2 regions of the Lysinibacillus sp. PWR01 genome follow, and region 2 is predicted to be linked to the other one. Evidence: riboswitches for the same ligand, from Rfam matches in the RefSeq annotation. Region 2 holds a riboswitch; the other holds the start of a gene.
What was found. Region 2 has a riboswitch for FMN ahead of ribE (riboflavin synthase). Riboswitches for the same ligand answer to the same signal wherever they lie in the genome.
Positions count from the first base shown of each region.

Region 1: another riboswitch for FMN. It lies ahead of ACEVFT_RS09220 (ECF transporter S component); the one in region 2 lies ahead of ribE (riboflavin synthase).

Region 1 is NZ_JBHERJ010000047.1:356,542-368,146, reverse strand. Features, by position in the region: gene ACEVFT_RS09225 (sodium-dependent transporter) at 1-909, opposite strand, end outside; gene ACEVFT_RS09220 (ECF transporter S component) at 1,151-1,738, opposite strand; FMN riboswitch at 1,957-2,143, opposite strand; gene ACEVFT_RS09215 (RNA polymerase subunit sigma) at 2,281-3,567, opposite strand; gene sigX (RNA polymerase sigma factor SigX) at 3,564-4,097, opposite strand; gene ACEVFT_RS09205 (ATP-binding protein) at 4,176-5,951, opposite strand; gene ACEVFT_RS09200 (response regulator transcription factor) at 5,944-6,660, opposite strand; gene ccsB (c-type cytochrome biogenesis protein CcsB) at 6,776-7,957, opposite strand; gene resB (cytochrome c biogenesis protein ResB) at 7,954-9,630, opposite strand; gene resA (thiol-disulfide oxidoreductase ResA) at 9,637-10,176, opposite strand; gene ACEVFT_RS09180 (pseudouridine synthase) at 10,479-11,210, opposite strand; gene ACEVFT_RS09175 (hypothetical protein) at 11,512-11,605, opposite strand, start outside.
Region 2 is NZ_JBHERJ010000016.1:47,696-59,300, reverse strand. Features, by position in the region: gene ACEVFT_RS02135 (YibE/F family protein) at 1-1,121, opposite strand, end outside; FMN riboswitch at 1,342-1,467, shown strand; FMN riboswitch at 1,584-1,709, shown strand; gene ribE (riboflavin synthase) at 1,936-2,574, shown strand; gene ribB (3,4-dihydroxy-2-butanone-4-phosphate synthase) at 2,601-3,230, shown strand; gene ribH (6,7-dimethyl-8-ribityllumazine synthase) at 3,246-3,713, shown strand; gene ACEVFT_RS02115 (spore germination protein) at 3,868-5,319, shown strand; gene ACEVFT_RS02110 (ATP-binding protein) at 5,631-6,938, shown strand; gene ACEVFT_RS02105 (histidine phosphatase family protein) at 7,037-7,585, shown strand; gene ACEVFT_RS02100 (GNAT family N-acetyltransferase) at 7,599-8,444, shown strand; gene ACEVFT_RS02095 (TldD/PmbA family protein) at 8,630-9,973, opposite strand; gene ACEVFT_RS02090 (TldD/PmbA family protein) at 9,977-11,365, opposite strand; gene ACEVFT_RS02085 (transcriptional regulator SplA domain-containing protein) at 11,545-11,605, shown strand, end outside.

The sequences.
Region 1 (11,605 bases), on a different contig from region 2:
TACTTCACCGAATGGCATTTGACTGAAAGCTGTTGGTAGCACCATAAATAGCAAACCTGGACCCGCTGCTGGCTCTAAATCAAAGGCGAACACAACAGGGAAAATCGCTAATCCTGCTAAAAATGAAACTAGCACAGTTAACAGCACAACAGAACCTGCTGAATTGGGCAGACTTACATCTTTTTTTAGATAGGAACTATATGTAACAAGACAAGAGAATCCTACTGCTAACCCAAAGAACGATTGCCCCAGCGCTTCTAATAATGCCTTTCCAGTAATATTCGAGAAATCAGGCCATAAGAAGAATTTTACGCCCTCCATTGCCCCATCCAATGTAACAGCGCGCACAACAAGGACAATGAACATTATAAAGAGTAGCGGCATCATCCATTTATTGGCCTTTTCGATCCCATTTTGTACACCTAACGAAATCACAAGTACATTGGCTAATGTAAACAACACTAAACCAACTAGCGTAATCCAAGGCGTACCTATAATTTTTCCAAATAGCTCAGCTGGATCTACTGCTGGATCGATTACAGCGCCAGCAACACCGAGCCCGCTATAAATAAAGATCCAACCTCCAACTACACTATAAAAAGTTAATAATAAAAAACAACCTAGTACACCCATTCGACCAATCCAAGCCCAGCCTGGCTTTGTCGGAGCGATTTTTTTATATGCCGTTACAGCCTCCGATTGTGTACCACGTCCCAAAACATACTCGGACAATAGCATTGGTAACCCTATTAATAAGGTAAATAACACAAAGATTAGGAAAAACGCTCCTCCACCACTTTGTCCCGTTACATAGGGTAGTTTCCAAATTGCCCCTAGTCCAATTGCAGCACCCGCTGATGCTAGAATAAATCCTAATTTACTAGACCACTGTCCCTTTTGTTCACTCATCTCTTCAAACTCCTCAAACATTCTAAACTCTTCCCTATTTTACATGAAAATATAGCTTTCGACTAGGTCATAATGATAAAGTACTAGATAGCTAGCTTACTCCATTACTTTTTTCTATGTTTATCCGTTAGTTTTGCCTTTCTATCCGTTCCTTTTAGTAATTTATCCGTTACACCTTAAACCCTATCCATCATTTCTTCAACAAAAAACCTCGGGTATATTCACCCGAGGTTAGCGTATATTATTTTGATATATAGATAGAACGCTGACGGTCGATCCATTTGCGCATTGTAGTAAATAAAAACGCCATAATAGCCGTTAATAAAATACCTTTCACAATGTTAAATGGTAAAATCCCAGCGACAATCATTTTATAAAGTGAGTCACCTACAACAGGTTCCATTCCTAAGAAGTATGTGTACATCGGTAAAAATACTACATAGTTTAAAATACTCATGCCTACTGCCATTACGACTGTACCTGTTGCTAAACCTCCAACAAGACCAGCAATTGTTTTAAAGCGATTAAAAATAAAGCTTACTGGTAAAATAAATAAAATACCTGTTGTAAAGTTAGCAATATGACCTACTGGCACACCTGTTGGCGTTCCTGAGAAAATCCAATCCAATACATTTTTAAATAACTCTACTAAAATACCAGCTACAGGCCCCATTGTGATGGCTGCTATTAATGCAGGCATATCACTAAAGTCCACTTCCAAAAATGCTGGGAACGGCGGAATTGGGAAATTAAAAAGCATTAATAAAAACGAAATACTGCTCAGCATACCAATCGTAATAAACGATTGAAGTTTAACATTCTTCTTCATAGAAAACTCTCTCCTCTTTGCTGATTCAATCTCGCAAGAAGAAAGGTGACGATCTTTCAATTGTTAGCATGAAAAAACCCTTATGCATGAAAAAGCACAAGGGAGAAAGGCATGACGAATAAGCGTCAATATAAACTATTTTTTGAGCACTGTTTAAAAAGCCCTACAAAAAAGCGCTCGGCTATAGTTCACTTCATAACAATGAATGACGATCGTACCTCCATCTTCTCCCATCCAGACTTTAACTGTCGGCCTTGGAATCACACCAAGTCAGCCATGCAAATAAATTTGCACAGGTCGCGGGCTGAAGAGTGTAGCATAAACCATTCGAGTTAATGAAAAACATTAACGGTTTACCACTCTATTACCGCCGGTCGGGATTTTCACCCTGCCCCGAAGATGAATCATATTATTTTATACTACAACCTTACTATAATTAATTATCAAGAAAAAGTAAATAGTTCTGCTTAAAAAAATCCGATTAGATTTGTATGTATTATAAAAATGGAGCATTCCATGCTACAGGAATGCTCCATTTTTGACTAAGGCATATATTGTTTATTTGGCCCCACAGGCTTTGGCAAATACGTTTTCAAATCGAATCCTTCCCAGCTTTCTTGGACCACATTATCTAAGCGTAATTGTTGGCCAAAGCCAGCGGCAGTTAACATCATGGCCTCAATCAATTGCGTGGCGCGGATTGGCTCCATCGATGCTAAATCTAAGGGGATATCAAATGTAACGACGACACCTTCCGCTTCCTCTTTCACGGTATAAGTCACGTTTTCAGGAACAACTGTTACATAAACATCATCATTTTTGTTTTTCATGAGTGTAAGTGCCTCTGTAACATTTACAAATGTTTGACGGAAATCTGGTGACAGATATTCCGCACCATTACCATCTTGGTATAAATAATAATTAAAATGTTTGGCGTTTGTTAATGACATAGCTTGGCTTGGCTCGCCCTCTTGAGAAAACTCATAAGGTGTGCCATCTTCATTTTGAATCTCCACTTCCGTATATTCAGAATCTGAGAATGTATCTTCCAAAGTTCCTTTGTACTCATTGACGGTAGCTGAAGCAACATCATAGTCATTGTCCTTTGGTAAAACGTGGACAAGCTTGTCTTCCTTCTCCTTCAGTTCACCTTTAAAAGGATGATAATCTGTAAAACCTTTGGCTTCTTCATCAATTTGAGGAGCGTATTTCTCATACATCTGTAAGGTAGAAGGTTTTTCTGTTCCAAAATCAGTTGCTACACGCTCATTTGGTATCACATATGTCATTGGAACACTTTCCGCATCACGTCCTGCTAAACCAATACGGAAAACGACAGCATCTTTCACATCTTCCTCATAGACAGATGACCGTAAAGATAACATGCGCTCATGCTCCGATACAATACTGGATTGAAGCGCTTCATCCTGCGTAGCAGCGTCTTTAGCAGAACGATCTTCCTGTAAAGTAGCGTAATTAGCCGTTTCTGGAGTACTAGCTAGATCTTTTTGGCTAGCGTCATTATTCATGAACATGGAGCCAACGAGTACCGTTAGCGCGAAAACTGCTGCTACACTCGTAAAAATCGGCATTTTTCGGAACTTAGATCGTGATGGTCGTTCATCTTGGCTCAAAGGTTTACTTTCTTGTCGTGCTTCTTCATTCACTATAGGTTGTTGTATCGCTTCTTGAAGGTGACTATTATCCTGCAAGCGAGCATCTGCCATTAACCGATTTAATATTTCTTCTTTTGAACGGTGGTCAGAAAGCTTAGGGGCATTGTTCAATACATATTCAAGCTGTTCATCATCAAATGGCTTATGCGTCATTGCCGTTTCGCCTCCTGTTCTCTAATCGGCTGTAGCTGTTGCCTTAAAAATTTAATGGCTCGATGCTGGGTCGTTTTTACCTTAGCTTCTGTCCAATCTAGTATTTGCGCTGTTTCTGCGATCGATAAGTCCTGAAAATAGCGCATTATAATGACCATTTTTTGGTCGCCTGTACAGTTTTCAAGTGCTGATTCTACCTGCATAAATTCATCACTGGCCTGTAGCATATCTTCCGGTGATGGTGTGGTTGAATGGAGCTGTTCCGTTTCCCAGTCAAAGAAATCATGTGAATGCTTTTGGCGTACAGCTTGCTTTCTAAAATGATCAATCGCTACATTTTTGGCAATAGCAAATAGCCATGTTTTCTCACTACTATTCCCTGCAAATTGATCATATGAGCGCAACACTCGTACATAAACTTCATGTGCTAAATCTTCGGCAAGTGTACGGTTTTTTACTAAATATATTAAAAACTGAAACACGTCTTGGTGATATGCATCGTATAGTCGATGGAACACGGAGTCATTCAAAGCACTCCACCCCCGTTCTATAATATTTGTCGTCTTACATTCATAGAAGTTACAGCCAATTAATAGCAATACATGTTATTAATCGAACGGTAAATAAAACGTGAAGGTCGTACCCTCTTTCAGCACACTGTCTACCATAATATTACCTGAGTGTGCCTTCACAATATTTCTAGCAATGGCTAAGCCGAGACCAGTTCCACCTTTGGAACGGGTACGTGCCTTATCGGCTTTGTAAAAGCGTTCAAAGACATATGGTAAGTCATCCTGAGGAATGCCATGCCCTGTATCTTGAACAGATATTTTAGCAAATGTCGGCTCCTGCTCGATTTTTACAGTCACAGACCCTTCATCTGTATGTCTAAGTGCATTATCGACTAAATTTGTAAGCACTTGTTCAATCCGATCCTCATCAATATTAATCATGGCCTCGTCATTAAATTCACTGTCAAATTGCAGACGAACGTGCTTTTCCTTTGCTACCTGAGCAAATTTTTGTGTAATACGCTCGAATGTCGAATTGATCGGTAATTCATCTTTATAAAGCGTCATATGCCCTGATTCCATGCGTGCCAAATCTAATAGATCTGTCACAAGGCGACCCATTCGCTTCGATTCATCATAAATAATTTTGGTAATCTCATTACGCTCTTCCTGATCCTGAATAAAATCATCGTCCATTAATGCTTCAGAGTAACCTTGTAGCATGGCAATCGGTGTCCGTAGTTCGTGAGAAACATTGGCGATAAAATCGGATCTTAGTTTTTCTAAGCGATGTTGTTCAGTCATATCACGAATAACAGCCACAGCCCCACGTATCATTTCACCACTATAAAGAGGACTAATCGTAAATGTATAGTAGTTGCCATCCATTTCAATTTCCTCTTCTAGTTTATCCTCAAACATCAGCACATGATCAAGCATATGATACAGCTCTGGGGGGATAGGCTTTGCACTTTGCGAGCCTTTATTCACAAACCACTTTTGCATTAAACGTTCTGCTGGTGGGTTACTTAATAATATTGTACGATCACGGTTAAAGGTAATCACTGCATCTGTCATAGATGTCAAAATATTCGAAAGCTGTTCGTTTTCTTGATTGATAACCTCTAAATTGTGCTTTAATTGACGACCCATTTGGTTGAAGGCAACGGCAAGTTGACCAATTTCATCATTTTGCGTTGTAGGCATTTTCGCTTCAAAATTTCCTTTCGCAATTTCAAAAGCCAACTCACGCATTTTTCTTAATGGCGAAGTAATACGTGAAGAAAGGAAAAATGCGAAGAATGTCGTCAGCACAAATGCTATGAAGGCAGCTAAAAAGACAATTTTCGTTGTTTCCTTAGACGTTTTATGTAGCGCATCTGGGCTTTGATAGATGAAGACAGCTCCATGTACTGCATTTTCAACATTTAGGGGGAAACCAAGTACGACATACGATTCCATCTTTTCTTGATCAGTAGAAGAAGGCATCATCATTTCTTTAATAATGGGTTCATCTGATTGAAACACTTCATGAAAAGATTTATTGGCTAAAATAGTATCTTGTATTTCTTTTTTGTTGACACCCTCCTGCATTGCAAAGGATACTTCAACATGGCTTATCGCGATCAATGCATTGGTCCCTGTAGGTAAAATATCTTTTAATAATTCCGAAGTAGATTCTGCTGTTTCATTGTCATCTACTATACTTGCCACTGTTGCAGCTGTCTGACGCAATGAAATTTCTGCTTGCTGCATATGATAATTTTGAAGAAATTCAAGCATTAATACCGTGAAAACAAATAATACAAATGAAACGAGAAGCAATATGGTTACCCATAGCTTCCCGACAACACTATTCCATATTCTATTCATTGACAACCTCAAATTTGTATCCAACGCCCCAAACTGTCACAATCATTTTAGCAGCGTTTTCAGAAACTCGGTTGAGCTTTTCACGTAACCGTTTTACATGTGTATCCACTGTACGTAAATCACCAAAGAAGTCATAATGCCATACTTCTTTTAGTAGTTGTTCACGGTCAAATACTTTGTCTGGCGATTTCGCTAAAAAGTACAGTAATTCATACTCTTTTGGTGTTAAATTGACCTCAATCCCCTCTGCTGTTACACGGTGTGCGTCGTGATCAATCATTAAATGCTGGAACACCACCAAATCTTTTGAAGAGGATGCATTCGTCGTTGGTGAGAAAGCTTGTGAACGGCGTAAAATAGCCTTCACACGTAAAACAACCTCACGAGGACTAAATGGTTTTACAATATAGTCATCTGCGCCAAGCTCAAAGCCTTGTACACGATTCGCTTCTTCGCCTTTTGCAGTTAATAAAATAATCGGTGTTGCTGCGCGTTCTCGAATTTCCGCACACACTTCTAGCCCATCTTTTTCAGGCATCATAATATCAAGTAAAATACAGTGATACTCTTTTTCTAAAGATTTCTCGATCGCTTGTTCACCATTTTCTGCCTCGTCAACAAGGTATCCTTCTCGCTCTAGATACATTTTTAATAAGCGGCGAATACGATCCTCGTCGTCTACTACTAATACTGAAATATTTTCTGACACTTTCACGATCCCTCTCTTCCAATCTTTCTCTACCTTCTATTGTACATGCTGTGACACATATTGAAAAGAAAAGAAAGCCTCTTCGCTACAGCGAAAAGGCTTGTTGTTTCACAGGTTACGCGTAGGAGTGTAAACCTGCAAGGATTAAGTTAACAGCAATTAGGTTGAATAAAATAATTCCGAAACCAATTAATGCTAACCAAGCAGATTTTCGACCTTCCCAGCCTTTTGATAAACGTAAATGCAGGAATGCTGCATAGAATAACCATGTAATAAGAGCCCATACTTCTTTTGGATCCCAACCCCAGAATCGACTCCAAGCAATTTGTGCCCAAATCATCGCAAAGATTAAAGCACCTAGGGAGAATACAGGGAAACCAATCAACACTGAACGATAACCAATTTCATCAAGTAATTGTAAATTGACACGTTTAACTAGTGGTTGGAAAATGGCACTAATTCGACGGCGAGCGATTAAACGAATTAATAAATACAAAATAGATCCTACCATTAATGACCAAAAAACAGTTGTTAATTTTTTAGCATTAATTAATGCTGGCATTTCTACTAATGGTGACATGCCATGTTCTTCAACCACTTCATATTCATTCATACCGAAAATCGGAGGTAAATTGTAAATAATTTTACGAGTAGTTCCTTCTTTATCCACATAATTATAGCTAGACTCATAATCCATAGCACTAAATGTAGATGTTACCGCAACAAACCCAATAACTACTACAAGACAGTACATCACAGCCTCTAACCAAAAACGTTGTTTAGAACGCTTCGTTAAATCTACTACTTTTAATAAGTAAATAAGTCCTGCCACAGCACTAATAGCTAAAATAGATTGCCCTAATGCTGCTGTAATAACATGAATCGTTAACCAATAACTTTGTAACGACGGCACTAATGGACTTACTTCTTTCGGGAACATTGCTGCATAAGCGATAATTAAAAGCGCTACAGGCAATGCCACTAATCCGAGTGCAGTCAAACGATAAATAAAATAAATTAAGATAAACGCGCCGACAATGAACATACCGAAGGCAGTCGTAAATTCAAACATATTACTTACTGGCGCATGTCCAGTATAGATCCAACGCGTAATAAAATAGCCAAGCTGTGATAGGAAACCAATAATGGTAACCACAATGGCAAGCTGGCCCCATTTGCCAGTATTCTTACCAGTAGCATTAGCTTGCTTAATTGAACCACCAAATAATAGTGTCGCAACTAAATAAGCAATAAATGCTACAAATAATAAGTTTCCACTTATATCAATCAAACTCATAAGGTGTTGTCACCTTCCTTTTCTTTAATGCCAACATTTGTGGACTCTTCGCCAGCCTCATCTTTCTCTAACTGATCTGTATACGGAGGCAATGCAGCAAATGTTGTGACAGCATCTAAATCCTTTTTCATGCTGAACATATTTTTATTGACATGGGCAGCCATTAACACACGGCCGTCTGGTTCCACTTGCAGCCATAAACGACGATGATTCCAATAAGAGCCAATCGCAACACCGATCATAAAGATGACACCCCCAACAAACAGAATAGGGATGGTACTATCTTTACGTACCGTAATACCTGACATGTCACGCATTTCTGCACTAGCAAACTTCATTCTGTATTTATTTTCACCAAGTGGTTCTAAAGGAGGTTGCATAATTTCAACAAAGCTTACTTCTCCTTCTGGTGTTTCTGGTGTTGTCATTTTAAATAAAAATGCGGGATTATTTGGAATGGATGTTTTTGTTTGTGGCTCACCATTTTCAAACCCATCAAAATCTGGTGTATACACTAGTATTTGAACGGATGAACCATTGCCTAAATCATATTCTTTTTTAGGGTTTGTTAAATCAATCTCTACCTTACCTAATGATTTCTCCGTCGTCTTATTAATTAATTCAAAATTCATTTGTTTTAATTCATTTAGACGATAATCCATCTGGTAAAGAGCAAAGCCATCTTCTTTCAAAGGGTGGTTTACACGAATGGAATAGTCTTTTACTTTTTCTAGATTTTCCGTATCCCCTGGTAATGCGTCTTTAGGCTGCTTGTACAGTGTAATATCGGTCTGGAAGTTTTTAGCTACTACATTCACACCCTGTTTAACTTGCTCTCCTTGAGGTGTATTATCATGTGTTTCTAAAATAAAGTCACGGTTTTCAATGAAATAACCTTCCATCCCACTGATCGCTCGTGTTTCACCTTCACGCACCCATATCGATTCATCCACATAGAATCCTGGAATTAGACGTAGCATGACCCCACCTAAAAAAATGATGAGACCTACATGGTTTATGTACGGGCCGTAACGAGAGAAGCGTCCTTTTTCAGCTAAGAGAGCGCTACCATCTCGACGAACAGAATACTTCATCTCAGTCATTTTTTGAGCCACTTTATCAAGCGTTTCATCCGCACTCGCCGTCACTTGTCCTTCTGCAACAATGCGCTGACGCTTCATAAAGCTTTCATGTCTTTTAACACGTTGATTCTTTAATGATTTATAAAGCGGAATGCCTCGGTCAAGACTTGCCACAATAATCGATACTGCTAGCATACCAACTAAAATTTGGAACCACCATGAGCTATATAAATCTGAAAGCCCCAACGTATAATAGATTTTTCCGAATGTACCATATACGTCTGCGTAATAAGCTCCTTTCTCCATATCAGAAGCTTTTACGTAAAACTCTTGCGGTAGTAATGTTCCGATTGAAGCAGCAATTAATGTGATAATAATTAAGGATATACCTACTTTAACACTCGAGAAGAAATTCCATATTTTATCGATGAAAGATTTGTTATATGTTTTGGAGCGAATGGCCATACCATCATAGCGCATATCAACAACCTTATTTTGTTTTTCTTCTTCGGTTAAAGGACGACCACATTTCTCACAAAGCTTCGTGCCGTATGGATTACTATGACCACAAGCACAAATGATTTTTTCCATCGTCATTTACTCCTTATCTGGCTTCACTAATTCCATGTACGAAGCAATATTTTCCTCCGTCATTTCACCTGTAATAATTTTGGCTACTTTGCCTTCTGGATCAACTAGCACTGTCGCAGGTAATTGACCTACATTATAAGCAGTCATCACACTTTTTGTTTTGTCGATAACTACAGGAAATGACAACTCATATCGATCGACAAAATTCTGTACTTCAAAATCTGTTTGAGCAATATTGACCGCTAATGTTTGTACACCCTGATCTTTATACTCTTGATACTGATTGTCCATCGCAGGCATTTCCTTCTCACAAGGCTTACACCAAGTTCCCCAGAAGTTTAAAAATACCCCTTGTCCTTTATAATCCGACAATTTATGCTTTTCACCGTTTAAATCTACTAACGTGAAGTCAGGTGCTTTAGAGCCCACTGCTACTAACTCTACTTTCTCCTTTGTTGCTGTTCCATATACTGTGTACCCGATTGCCAATGCTAACACAGCTAAAATGACCGTTCGCAGTACAAGACGTTTTTTCTTTTTCTCCAAGTTAATAAACCCCCTATCAATTACGGCTTGCGTATGCTTTTACATAATGAAGATACAAATAGAACTTTTTCATGCTCTATACGTCTATAAGTATGTAAAAACTTCTTTCACACTGACGTCAACAATACCGAATTAAATGTGTTACAGCTATAGTAGGTGTACTATTCTCACCTATTATAGCAAAATGATACAAAAACACTTAGCTATTAATTATGAATGATTTATGAACGATTTCACCACAAAGAAAGTGTAAACATCCAAATACCTCTTGTGGTATCCACACTTTCTTCTGGCAAATTTCATTAATCCAGCTTTCCTGTCTCTGCTAACACACGTAGTTGCTTGACTTCATGCTTTGTTAATTCACGGTATTCTCCTGGAGAAAGGCCGAATAAATCTAAAAAAGCAAAGCGTTCACGTTTTAATTTGACAACGGGTGTCCCAATCGCTTCGAACATACGACGAACTTGGCGATTACGGCCTTCATGAATCGTGATTTCACAAATGGCTTTGCCAGCTTTTTCGTCAAAGGATGTCATATTTACCTTAGCTGGTGCTGTCTTACCATCCTCTAATTTGATCCCTCGTTGAAGCTTTTTAAGCCCTTCAATTGTTGGCACACCTTTGACACGAGCGATATATGTTTTGTCAATTTTAAACTTCGGATGTGTCAACATATAGGAAAATTCTCCATCATTTGTCAATAGCAATAATCCAGATGTATCATAATCAAGACGACCAACTGGGAAAATACGTTGCGGAATATGATGAAATAAATCTGTGACAGTTTTGCGTCCTTTATCATCTGTTACAGCAGAAATTGTTCCACGTGGTTTGTAAAGTAAGTAATATACCTTATCTTCTTTTTCTAATTTCACACCTTCTACTTCAATTGTATCGGAATTAGATACCTTTGTTCCCAACTCACGAACAACTACACCGTTTACTTTAACTTTGCCTTCTAAAATCAATTGCTCTGCCTTGCGCCTTGAGGCAACACCTGCATAGGCAATGACCTTTTGTAATCTTTCCATTTTTTCACCTCTAGTTTTCTTTCACAATAACACTTTCTTCATCATTCGATTTCGATCCAATGAATAGGGTTATTTTTTCCCGCTAATCTGTGAAAATTATGTCATACTTTTAGACATTATTAAAGAAAAACAAATTTCACATTTTTTATTTGAGTATTCCAACTAATTTCTCATTAGCTAATTTCTTAACATTTGAACCTGCATTTTGTTTTGTTTACTAGCAGTATACTCAGTTAGCAATAATGTGAATCGATTGTAAAATCTTTATTTTAACAACAAAAAAGCTACCATTCGGCAGCTTTTATTTGTATACATTTTCAATTGTTAGGCCACGTTGGTTTAACTCACTGGCTATATAGTTTTTAGCCAGTATCATGTTGCCTGCCAAAGATTCT
Region 2 (11,605 bases):
TCTTGAACCCTCTTTCGATTAATGAAAAATATAGCAGTATACTGACTAATAGGAATCGTGAGGACAACACCAATCCCCCCTGCTAAGGCACGGGCTAATTCTAAAGAAAGATTCAAGGACAATGTGAGTCCTAATGTGGAAGAATTTTTCAAATAGAGAATAATCATAGGTATGGAGCCGCAAAGGTAGGCAAAGAATAAAATACTTGTAATCGTACCCATGATATCTTTACCAATTTCATGCCCTGAAGTTTTAAGTGCCTTCACAGAAATAGAAGGGTCTTGTTCATATAAAGCAAATATGGAGGAAGCCATCGTAATAGAGACGTCCATGACAGCCCCAAGTGAGCCAATAAATAAACCTGCCATAAAGACTGTGCGATAGGGCCGTGTTAAAAATTGCATTTCTTCATAACGAAGACCATTTTCACCTGTCAACCACATCACAATTGAGCTAATGATAAGTGCTATAATGGTTCCTAAAAGTGTGGACACAATGGCTACATACGTTTTTGTATTCAATCCGCTAATAAGTAGGAGCGAAATAATGGTAAATAACAGGGCACAAATACCACTAACGAATAACAGACTTACGCCCCCATGTGTAACATAAAGATCTAATGCAAATGATAAGATCAAGGCATTGACAACCAAACTAATGATAGAAAACAAGCCCTGTCTTTTGCCTATAATGAGTAAGGCAAAAATAAAAATCCACGCAATCATGATCATGGTTTGATCACGTTTTAAATCGAGGATGGTACCTGTTAACCCTGATTGTGTTGCGTGATTATCTATGGTGACAAAGATTTCATTGCCTACATGGTATTTTTGATCAAAAGCACCAGAAGAAGAATAGTCATTCATCAAATGAATGGATTGCCCCTTATACTGTCCATTTTTGATCATGGCCGTAATTTCCTGTGTAAACAATTCATCCTCATTCTCATACATATCTGTCATCGGTTCCGATTCTGTGACGTTCACCTGTATTACTTCCGCTATCGGTCGATCATAAAATTGTTCATTATGATGGACGAAAACAATTGAAATTCCACAACAGAGTGCTAATAAGGCATAGAAAACACCTTGCTTAAACGGTATATTTTTTAAAAATGTCAAGGAAATGACCTCCAAACTGTTAGACTGAATAGTCACCTGTAAAGGAACGTTTTTTTGATTGAGAAGTTTCACAAACAAGTTAAATGTCATCATTTTAATAATTTCTTTTACATTTATCAAGTCACGTCAGAGCTGCTTAAAATTTATATGACGAAAAAAATTTAAAAAGAAGGATGGATAATATAATAAAATAGTGTTATCGTAAGACTAGCTAAATAAAAGTATCCTTCGGGGTAGGGTGAAATTCCCGATCGGCGGTGATGAAGCAATTCAAAGTCCGTGAGCGCAAGCTGATTTGGTGCAAATCCAAAACCGACAGTGACAGTCTGGATGGGAGAAGGGTAAAAATGCGAGCTTTTTAAATTGATTCTAATTTAGAAGGTTTATTTGACTATGCATTTATTACGCCACTTCCCAATCATCTTTTGGGAAGTTTTTTTATTTAGCTACAATCGAATAGAAGATGTTCTTCGGGGTAGGGTGAAATTCCCAATCGGCGGTGATGAAGCAATTCAAAGTCCGTGAGCGCAAGCTGATTTGGTGCAAATCCAAAACCGACAGTGATAGTCTGGATGGGAGAAGAACAAATGAGATGACAGTCTATGGAAAAAATCGTTTTCAAGTAGGCTTATTTGTTGATGTCTTATACTCCCAAAACCCCTTTGATGAAAGGGGTTTTTATTTTTTTATTTATTGTTAATTAGTGAAGGGAGAAGGATAAAACACAAAAACAGGTGGATAGAATTTCAGAAATGACGGATAAAACTTCAAAAGTGAAGGATAGAAGTGCTAATAAAGTAGAGTAGGTGATGAAATGTTTACAGGGCTTGTAGAGGATATTGGTGTCGTAAAAGCTATGCAAAGCGATTGGGACAGTATGAAAATTACGGTTCAATCAGCCATGATAGCGGAGGATGTCAGGCTTGGCGACAGTATAGCAGTCAATGGTGTTTGTTTAACGGTGACACATTTTACTGATCAGCAGCTTACAATGGATGTTATGCCTGAAACAGTCAAAGCAACAAATTTACAGCAGCTGGCACTTGGTGATTCTGTTAATTTGGAGCGTGCCATGCCTGCCAATGGACGATTTGGCGGTCATTTTGTTGCTGGTCATGTTGATGGAGTCGGTAAAATTTTGCGCATACGTCCAGTAGCAAATGCCGTTTATATGGATATTGAAATGTCAGAAGAACTAACAAGCTTTTGTATTCCGAAGGGTTCCATAACTATTGATGGCACAAGCTTAACCCTTTTTCATGTTGAAGCGAATCGTGTCACGATTTCACTCATTCCTCATACTTACAAAGAAACCGTTTTAGGTATGAAGAGGGTTGGAGCAATCGTTAATATCGAAACAGATTTAGTTGGTAAATATATTTTACAGCAACTAAAAAAAGGGCAAGTAACGCCAACAATTACGAGAGATTATTTAGCACAACATGGTTTTTAAAATAACAGAATGAGGAGATGATAATCGTGCTACATACAATTGAAGAAGCCATTGAGGATTTAAAGCAAGGCAACATGATTGTGGTGGTCGATGATGAGGATCGGGAAAATGAAGGAGATCTGTTGGCACTCGCTGAATTCATCACACCTGCAACGATCAACTTTATGGCAACCTATGGTAGAGGTTTAATCTGTACACCGATTTCGCAACAGATCGCACAAAAGCTAGATTTACATCCGATGGTTCAGCGCAATACGGATAACCATCAAACCGCATTTACGGTGAGTATTGACCATGAAGATACAACGACAGGGATTAGCGCCTTTGAGCGTGCATTGACAATACAGAAAATGATAGAAAAGCAAGCTAAGCCGACTGATTTTCGTCGACCAGGTCATATTTTTCCGCTGATTGCGAAGGAGCATGGTGTGTTAGAACGGAGAGGGCATACTGAAGCGACAGTTGATTTGGCGAAGCTTTGTCATAGTATACCAGCAGGTGTTATTTGTGAAATTATGGGGGATGATGGGCAAATGCTTCGTTTTGAGGAACTGACAAAGTTCGCGGCACATCATGGCTTAAAAATGATATCAATAGAAGCATTGGTTGTTTATCGTAATCAGTTATCCACAAATGAAAATAAAATTTCTATTTAAAAAGGAGCAAGAACAATGGGTCAAACATTTGAAGCACAATTAATTGGAACGGATTTAAAAATTGCAGTAGTTGTAGGTCGTTTTAATGAGTTCATTACAAGCAAATTATTGGATGGAGCAATGGATGGTTTAACACGCCATGGGGTTGATCCCGCATCTATTGATGTCGCATGGGTTCCAGGGGCTTTTGAAGTTCCTTTTATTGCGAAACAACTGGCAGAAACAAAGAAATATGATGCCATTATTGGTTTAGGTACCGTTATTCGTGGCTCTACAACTCATTATGACTATGTTTGTAATGAATCAGCAAAAGGCATTGCCAATGTATCGTTAACAACGAATGTACCTGTTATTTTCGGTATTGTCACGACTGAAAACATTGAACAGGCGATTGAAAGAGCAGGCACGAAATCTGGTAATAAAGGCTATGATGCTGCAATGTCTGCGATTGAGATGGCGAATCTAAAGAAAATGATTGGATGAGGATAATTTGAATAACTCGTCACAACATTTGTTTCTTTGAATATTTTGAACAACCGTGGGAAAAATATGCTTAAGTGTATTTATTGAAGGTGATTGTTTTCATAAATGTACTAATCTTGAGCTGGCTCAGTAGGAGATGAGAAGTATTTCATCAATGGAACAAATGATCAATTTGAAAATGTTGAAATCACTATTTCAACGCTCTGCTGATGTGATTTTCCAACAATATAATTTTCAGCAATATACAGTACATTTGATAACTTGTGATGCAATGGTCAATGAGCAAATACTTCAAACTGTGGTTGTTCAACGTGTTCAATCTTTGTTAAGCAAAGTCTCTGAGGACATGTTAGAGGAAGAAATCGAACAGCATTTACACATACCCTATTTACAAAAGATTTCATCGAAAGAGGATGCAGTGACAAGAGTCTATAAAGGCCATGTCTTATTGTATTTTGAAGAAAATCAGTTACTTTATTCTAGCGATATTTCAAAAAGACCAAATCGAGAGCCTGGGGAAACAACACTAGAACTAGTGGTCAAAGGACCTAGAGATGACTTTATTGAAGATGTTTTTATTAATATTGCTTTATTAAGAAAACGATTACCCACTAATTCTTTTAGTGTTGAGACATTAGAAATTGGCAAGCGTTCTAAAACAACAGTAGCCATCCTTTATATGGAAGACATTGTGAATTTAAATATGCTGGAACAAATTCGACTTCAATTACAAAAAATCGATACGGATATTGTTATCAATGGTGATTTGTTAATGGAAACAATCGAAAAGACAGCAACCATCCTTCCAAGACATGATTATACAGGAAGACCTGATTTTGCTTTGCAGTCATTAATTAATGGGCGAATATTAATAATGATTGATGGCGTATCCTATGCTTTAATTACGCCTACAAATATTATGCTACTCTTTAAATCGGCAGAGGATAATGAATATCCAATCATTGTCAGTTCACTGGAGCGATTACTTCGAATTGTAGGGATATTAATTAGTATGCTATTACCAGGTTTGTGGCTTGCGTTGACGACTTATCATCAAGAGCAGCTTCCTTTTATTCTTCTTGCAACGGTTGTTGAGTCGAGAACAGGGCTACCTTTTCCAACGATTCTTGAAATATTAATGATGCTATTTATGTTTGAATTGTTTCGGGAAGCCAACTTGCGTCTACCAAGTGCAATCAGTGGCTCAATCAGTGTTGTGGGAGGATTAATTATTGGTGATGCTGCCATTAAAGCAGGTGTTACAAGTCCTTCGATGATTGTTGTGATTGCCATTTCAAGTATTGCTGCTTTTACACTGGTCAATCAATCCTTTGTGACGGCTATGAGTATTTTTCGATTAATCATTATTATGGCTTCTGCGTTTTTTGGTTTATTTGGTTTCTTTATTTCAGTCTTTTTCATACTGCTATATACGGCTAATATGCAAGTCTTAGGAGTGCCCTATATAAACTTTAGTGCAGACTTTGAAAAGGGCAGTCTTCGAAAGTCATTATTGCGCCCCTCTCCAAAGAGCTATACGAAACGACCTTCGTTTTTAAAGCCACAGGATCAAACACGTACTTCGGATAAGAAGAAGCAAATGTAAGAGAAGATCAGGTATTGTCGGTACCTGATCTTTTTTGTGACCTTTGCTTTAGTGGCCTTTTTCATTTTCCATTTAAATAGGAAATGAGACATAAAACGCTATTACTTACCTTTTTAGTTTACTTTCTTGTCAAGGATTATTAAACTATTGGTTACGGTGTGTAATTTTAGGAATGAATAAAATAAAAATTGATTTTGTGTTTTAATTTATGTAGGATATACAAGCAATGTTTGCTTTACAAACAAAAAATAGAGTTAATTATAATATAATAATATTCTAGAATATTTATAGATGAGGAAGTACCGTTTTTTATGAAAAATAGAAAAATAAAACTAATATTAATTCTATCAACGATTTTATTATGTTTGTTTACAAGTTTAAACATCTTTACATCCTATGTAAAAATAAAAAAGACCGTTGAAGAGTCGATTGCCAATCAAAGTTTAGAGGCAGCCCATTCTATTGCTGCATCCATTGATACGGATGCATATCAGCAATTTTTGAATAATCCACAGGAAAATGATTATTATTGGAAAGTAAGAAGTTATTTAAATGATGCAAGAATAAAATTAGGGGCACTATTTGTTTACACCTTAAAGGTGGACAATCCTGAAGTATCAATAGCCATGATTACGGGGATGCCAAAAGAAATGAAAGAGGGCTTTGGAATTGGGGTGATTTGTACTGTTCCTGCAAAGCAAGTTAAAAAAGCCTATAACGGTGAAACCTATGTCACAGAGGTAATTCATGATTCTGTACATGGGTCTTATTTGTCGGTTGGTGCACCCATCAAAGATGACAATGGGAAAATTATCGGGTATTTAGGCATTGACATCAGTGCAGATACGCTAAATGGTATTAAGGGTAAAGTCATTGAAGACAACTTATTTAATTTTATTTTTAATGGTGTGCTTATTTTAATTGTCATCGGTTCTTTTTTATTTTTACAAAGATGGTATCAAAAAGAGGTAGCGAAGGAAGTTGGAGCTACAGAGGACACGTACCTAGCAGAAATCAAAACATTGATTACTTCGGTGTCGTCCCTTCGTCATGATTTTACGAATCATATTCAAGTGTTACATGGTTTATTACAATTAGAAAAAACAGATCAGGCTAAACAATATTTATCTTCACTATCGAAAGAAGTGCAAGCGATTAAATCATTAAAATTAAATATTGATCATCCAGGTTTATCCATATTATTGCAAACGAAGAAATTAACGGCTCAAAATCATAATATCGATATGGATTTTACTATTTCTCAAGATGACTTTAATAAGATTAAAACTACAGATTTAATCAAGATTCTATCTAATTTAATTGATAATGCGATTGATGCTGCTGTTGAATTACCTGAGGAACAACGTAAAATTAAAATTTGCTGTTCAGCAGATGAGGCACAGTATGAATTTAAAATTACTAATACAGGGCCAAATATTGCGAATTCTGATCAAATATTTAAGCAAGGATTTTCAACGAAAAAACATGAGAATGGTAGATTAAGAGGCCAAGGCTTATTTATTGTGAAAGAAATTGTTGCTAAATATAATGGTCATATTTCAATTGATTCATCAAAACATTTAGAAACGACTGCCATTGTCCATCTTCCAATAAAATAAAAGAAAAAGCTTTCTACAAGAAATTGTAGGGAGCTTTTTTCTATGTATAGAACATACATTACAAAGTAGAAAGTGATATGATGAAGGAGATGAAGAAAATGGAAAAGGCTCTCCTGGCGTTATTGAGAAAGGGTGGGCTCACTTTATATGCAAGGCATGGGACTGCAACTGTCGGTGTCGATCAAGCCTATGGTACATTGCACAGTTGTCGAAATCAACGAAATTTGTCCGATCATGGCCGTAGAGAGGCTATGTATTATGGTCAAATGCTACGCTATTGGCAAATTCCCATCCTTTCCACCATTACTACTAGCCCTTTCTGTCGGACGATTGAAACAGCTCGACTGGCATTTCCAACTAACAATGTGCAAATTGACCCCTTTTTGTTTGAAATCTTTATGTTAGGTGGCAATCTTGCTAGTGTTGAGCAAACTCGCATATTAACGACTCTTACATCAATGTTGGAGATCATACCACCACAGGGCATAAATAGAGTAATCAGTGGTCATAGCTTTCCAAGAGACGTGGGGCTTGGTGTCATTTCGAATATGGGGACGGTTGTCATAAAACCGAGGGGTCTAGGACAAGGTTATGAGATTGTGAGAAAACTAACCTTAGAACATTTAGCAACATTAGATTCCATTTGAAAAGAGGGGAAATATGAAGATTAAAACAGTTGCACAATGTACATTAGAGGAAGTATTGAAAGCATGGAACAAAGGCTTTGAAGGCTATTTTGTTGAAATCAATATGACAGCAGAAATGTTTTTACAGCGACTAGTGGGCGAGGGGCTATCTCCTGAGCATTCCATCGTCGTTTTCGACCAAAATGAACCGATTGCCATTGTTATGAATGGCTTTCGTACCATCGATGGCAAAAAAATTGCTTGGAATGGGGGGACAGGTATTTCCCCAGCGTATCGTGGTAAGGGAGTCTCGCGCCTATTAATGGAGGAAACCTTAGCCATCTATAAACAGGAAAACGTAGAAATGGGTACGCTGGAAGCGATTAAGGAAAACCAGATAGCCATTGCTTTATATGAAAAATATGGCTATGTAATTACTCATCACTTACTATTTTTAAGTGGCGAGTATGAAGTAAAAACAGAATCTACAGCCGCTCTTCATATAGCAACCATTCGCCCTGAGCAGCTAGCACATCTATCATTTTATCAGGAAGATGTTCCTTGGCAGTGTAGCTGGCAGAGTGTGAAGCAGGGAGAAGCCAAGGTGTTTTATAACGATAACAAGGAAGCACTGGGCTATATGCTATACAAAACCGTGTGGAATAAACTTGGTGAGGTGGAGCGTATTCTACTTTACCAATTGGTAATACTTGAAGAAGGTAATGTAGATTTACTTCCACAGTTTTTAGCAAGTATTACAACAGATAAAGTCCACTTGACAACAGTGAACTTCTTAGCCAGCAACCCAGCAACGAACTATTTATTAAAGCATGGACTTAAGGTGACGACAGAGCAGGTACAGATGATAAAGCGATTCTAAGCAGGTTATCCTTTACGTTGCTGTAACGGTTTTATTATCAGGTATTAGCTTTGACGCTGTCCAGCTACTTAAAATTATTGTTTATGACTGTAGGTGGATTGACGATATACTTATTAAATAAAAAATTGATTTATCCAAATAAAATGAGCGAGCTTCCGATTAAAGAGAGGCTCGCTTTTCTACTATTAATCAACAGTTACAGCTAGTTCTTTAACAATGAATGATGGTGAACCATGACCGCTTGGTAAAAAATAAAGATCGGAGCTAATGGCTTCTATATCTTTAAGTAAGCTAAAGAAATTACCCGCAATGGTCATTTGCTTCACGGGTGAGGCAATTTTGCCGTCTTGAATATGGAATCCTTGTGCAGCAACAGAGAAGTCACCTGAAATACTATTCGTACCAGAATGAAGCCCTGATAAATTGGTTACGAGTACTCCTTCTGATAAAGAGGCGATTAATGTGTCCTGTGTATCTTGGCTAGGTGCAATATAAATGTTTTGAGGAGCAATGGACAACGTCTCTTTATAGGATTCTCTTTTTGCATGGCCTGTTGTTTCACAGCCATCTTTAGTAGCTGTTTTCCGATTATGCAAAAGGGTTTGTAATGTCCCATCAGCAATAATGGCTTGATGTTTTGTCGCAACGCCTTCACCATCAAAGTTCCCACCAGATAGCGCATCTGGATGATAAGGAGCATTGAGAAGTGTGACCCCTTCAGAGGCGACTCGCTGCCCCACCTTTCCTTTTAACAATGACTGATTCTTTTGTGCATTTTCGGCAGAAAAAATAGGCATAAAGGTACTAAGTAGTGCAGCTGCCGCATCATGCCGAAGAAGGATAGGGTATTTGCTAGAAGGGATGGACTGTTCACCTAAGTTGGCAAGTGCCTCCTCAGCAACTTTCTTGGCAATAGCATTTACATCAAGTGCATGGAAATCTCTCGTTGTTTTTAAATATTCACCTGATTTTAACTCGTCTCCTTCTTTGACCACAGTTGAAAGATAGAGGATTAAGCCATTTTCCTTATGTGATAAAGATAAGTTTTTACTATTCGCTAAAGTCCGCTCCGTTGAATAGTATTGGAGTATACAATAATCGAGCGTAACAATGCGAGGATCATATGCTCGTATCTTCTGTTCTATGGCACGTAGGATATCGATTTTTTCAGGAATACTAACTGCTTCTAACGATTCATTGTAAAAAGAGTGCTCAGCATATTCCGGGCTGCCTTCAAAAATGGAGAGGTCTTCATATTCATCTAGTACATCTGCGTTGGCTTTTACATGGTCAATTAAAAAAGAGATGGAATCATCATCTACTTTTTCCGTATAAGCATAGCCCATCTTGCCATTATAGAGACCTCGAAGACTAAGACCTCCATCCTCAGAAGTTTCGTAGCTATCTAATTCACCCTCATACAGTGTACATTGGAAAGAAGTTTTCTGTTCATAATAGACTTCTGCTTCCGTTAGTCCAGCCAGTGCTGCTTGTTGTAAAAGTTTATTTTGGAACTGTGTGATACTCATAGTTTATTCCCCCTTTGTTCCACCAACAGTTATTTCACTTACGCGAATCATCGGCTGTCCGACATTGACAGGAAGGCTACCACTAAGTGATCCACACATGCCTGCTCCATGAGCGAGATTATTACCAACTTGATCCACTAACTGCAATGTCTTGGCTCCATTGCCAATGAGCGTAGCGCCACGCACAGGACGATCTATTTTGCCATCTTTGACGATATAGGCTTCCATCACTGCAAAATTATAATCACCAGTGGTAGGGGAAACTTGTCCTCCACCCATATATTTTGCATAAATGCCATACTCCGTAGAGGCAATTATATCTGCTGGGGTAGATGTTCCCGGTGCGATGTAAGTATTGGTCATACGTGAGGTCGGATTAAATCGATAAGATTGGCGACGTGAAGAGCCTGTTGGCTGAGCATTCATGCGTCGAGCATTAAACTTATCAATTAAGTAGCCCTTTAATATGCCATTTTCAATTAAAATATTTCTTCTTGTTTTTTCTCCTTCATCATCAATGTTTAGCGAACCCCATTCATTCGGAAGTGTGCCATCATCAATATATGTAACGATTTCAGGAGCCACTCTTTCACCAATACGATTGGCAAAGACAGAATTGTTTTTAGCAACAGCCGTAGCTTCTAAGCCATGACCGCAAGCTTCATGGAAAATGACACCACCAAATTCGTTATCAATAATGACAGGGAATTTACCACTTGGACATTCATCTGCATGAAGCATCGTCACAGCAATACGTGCAGCCTCTCCTGCATAGTGGTTTAGATCTAGTTGCTCAATAAATTCAAAGCCTGCATGTGCACCAGGTCCATAAAAGCCTGTTTGGATTTCGTTGCCTTCTGTGGCAGTCGCTTGTATGCTGAGTCTACTGTGAACACGTGTATCCTCTACAAATTTGCCTTCAGAATTAGCAATTAGTATGTTTTGTTGTTCGTCTAAATAGCGAACCCTTGCTTGGCTAATACGAGAATCATAATTTCGTGCTATGGAGTCTGCTTGACGCATAATAGCTATTTTACTTGCGTGCTCCACTGTATTGGGCATACGGAGGATTTGATGAATAGGTGGGATGATTTCCTTATGAAGTGGGTGAATGGTACCCGATGCGTCACCTTTAATCGCTAATGCTGCTCTTTTGGCTGCTGCAAGTAAACCTTCCTCTGAAAAGTCATTGGTATAGGTATAAATACTTTGAAATCCTGAAAAAATCCGGATGCCGATACCGAAATCACGGCCAGCTATACTTTGTTCAATTTTTCCACTTTGTAATAGGAATTCATTGGTGTACTTATCTTCAATGAAGATTTCAGAAAAATCACCGCCTGTTACAAGAGCCGCTTCAAGCACATTTTCTATAATCGATTGTTTAAGCATGTATCTTCCTCCTTTTCTTGATTATACCAAATTATTAAAAAATTCTGTATTATGCTATTTTCCTAAATAACTGATGAAAATAACCACACAAATGTATGTATATTGCTAATAAATTTTTTTATGACATATTTTTTGTACATTTTCACCAAACTAATGGAAAGACAGAGGAAGGTGAAGAGATGCAACAACCATTTGATGTGGGAGATATTGTTTATATTTTTTACCGCAATCCACATATTC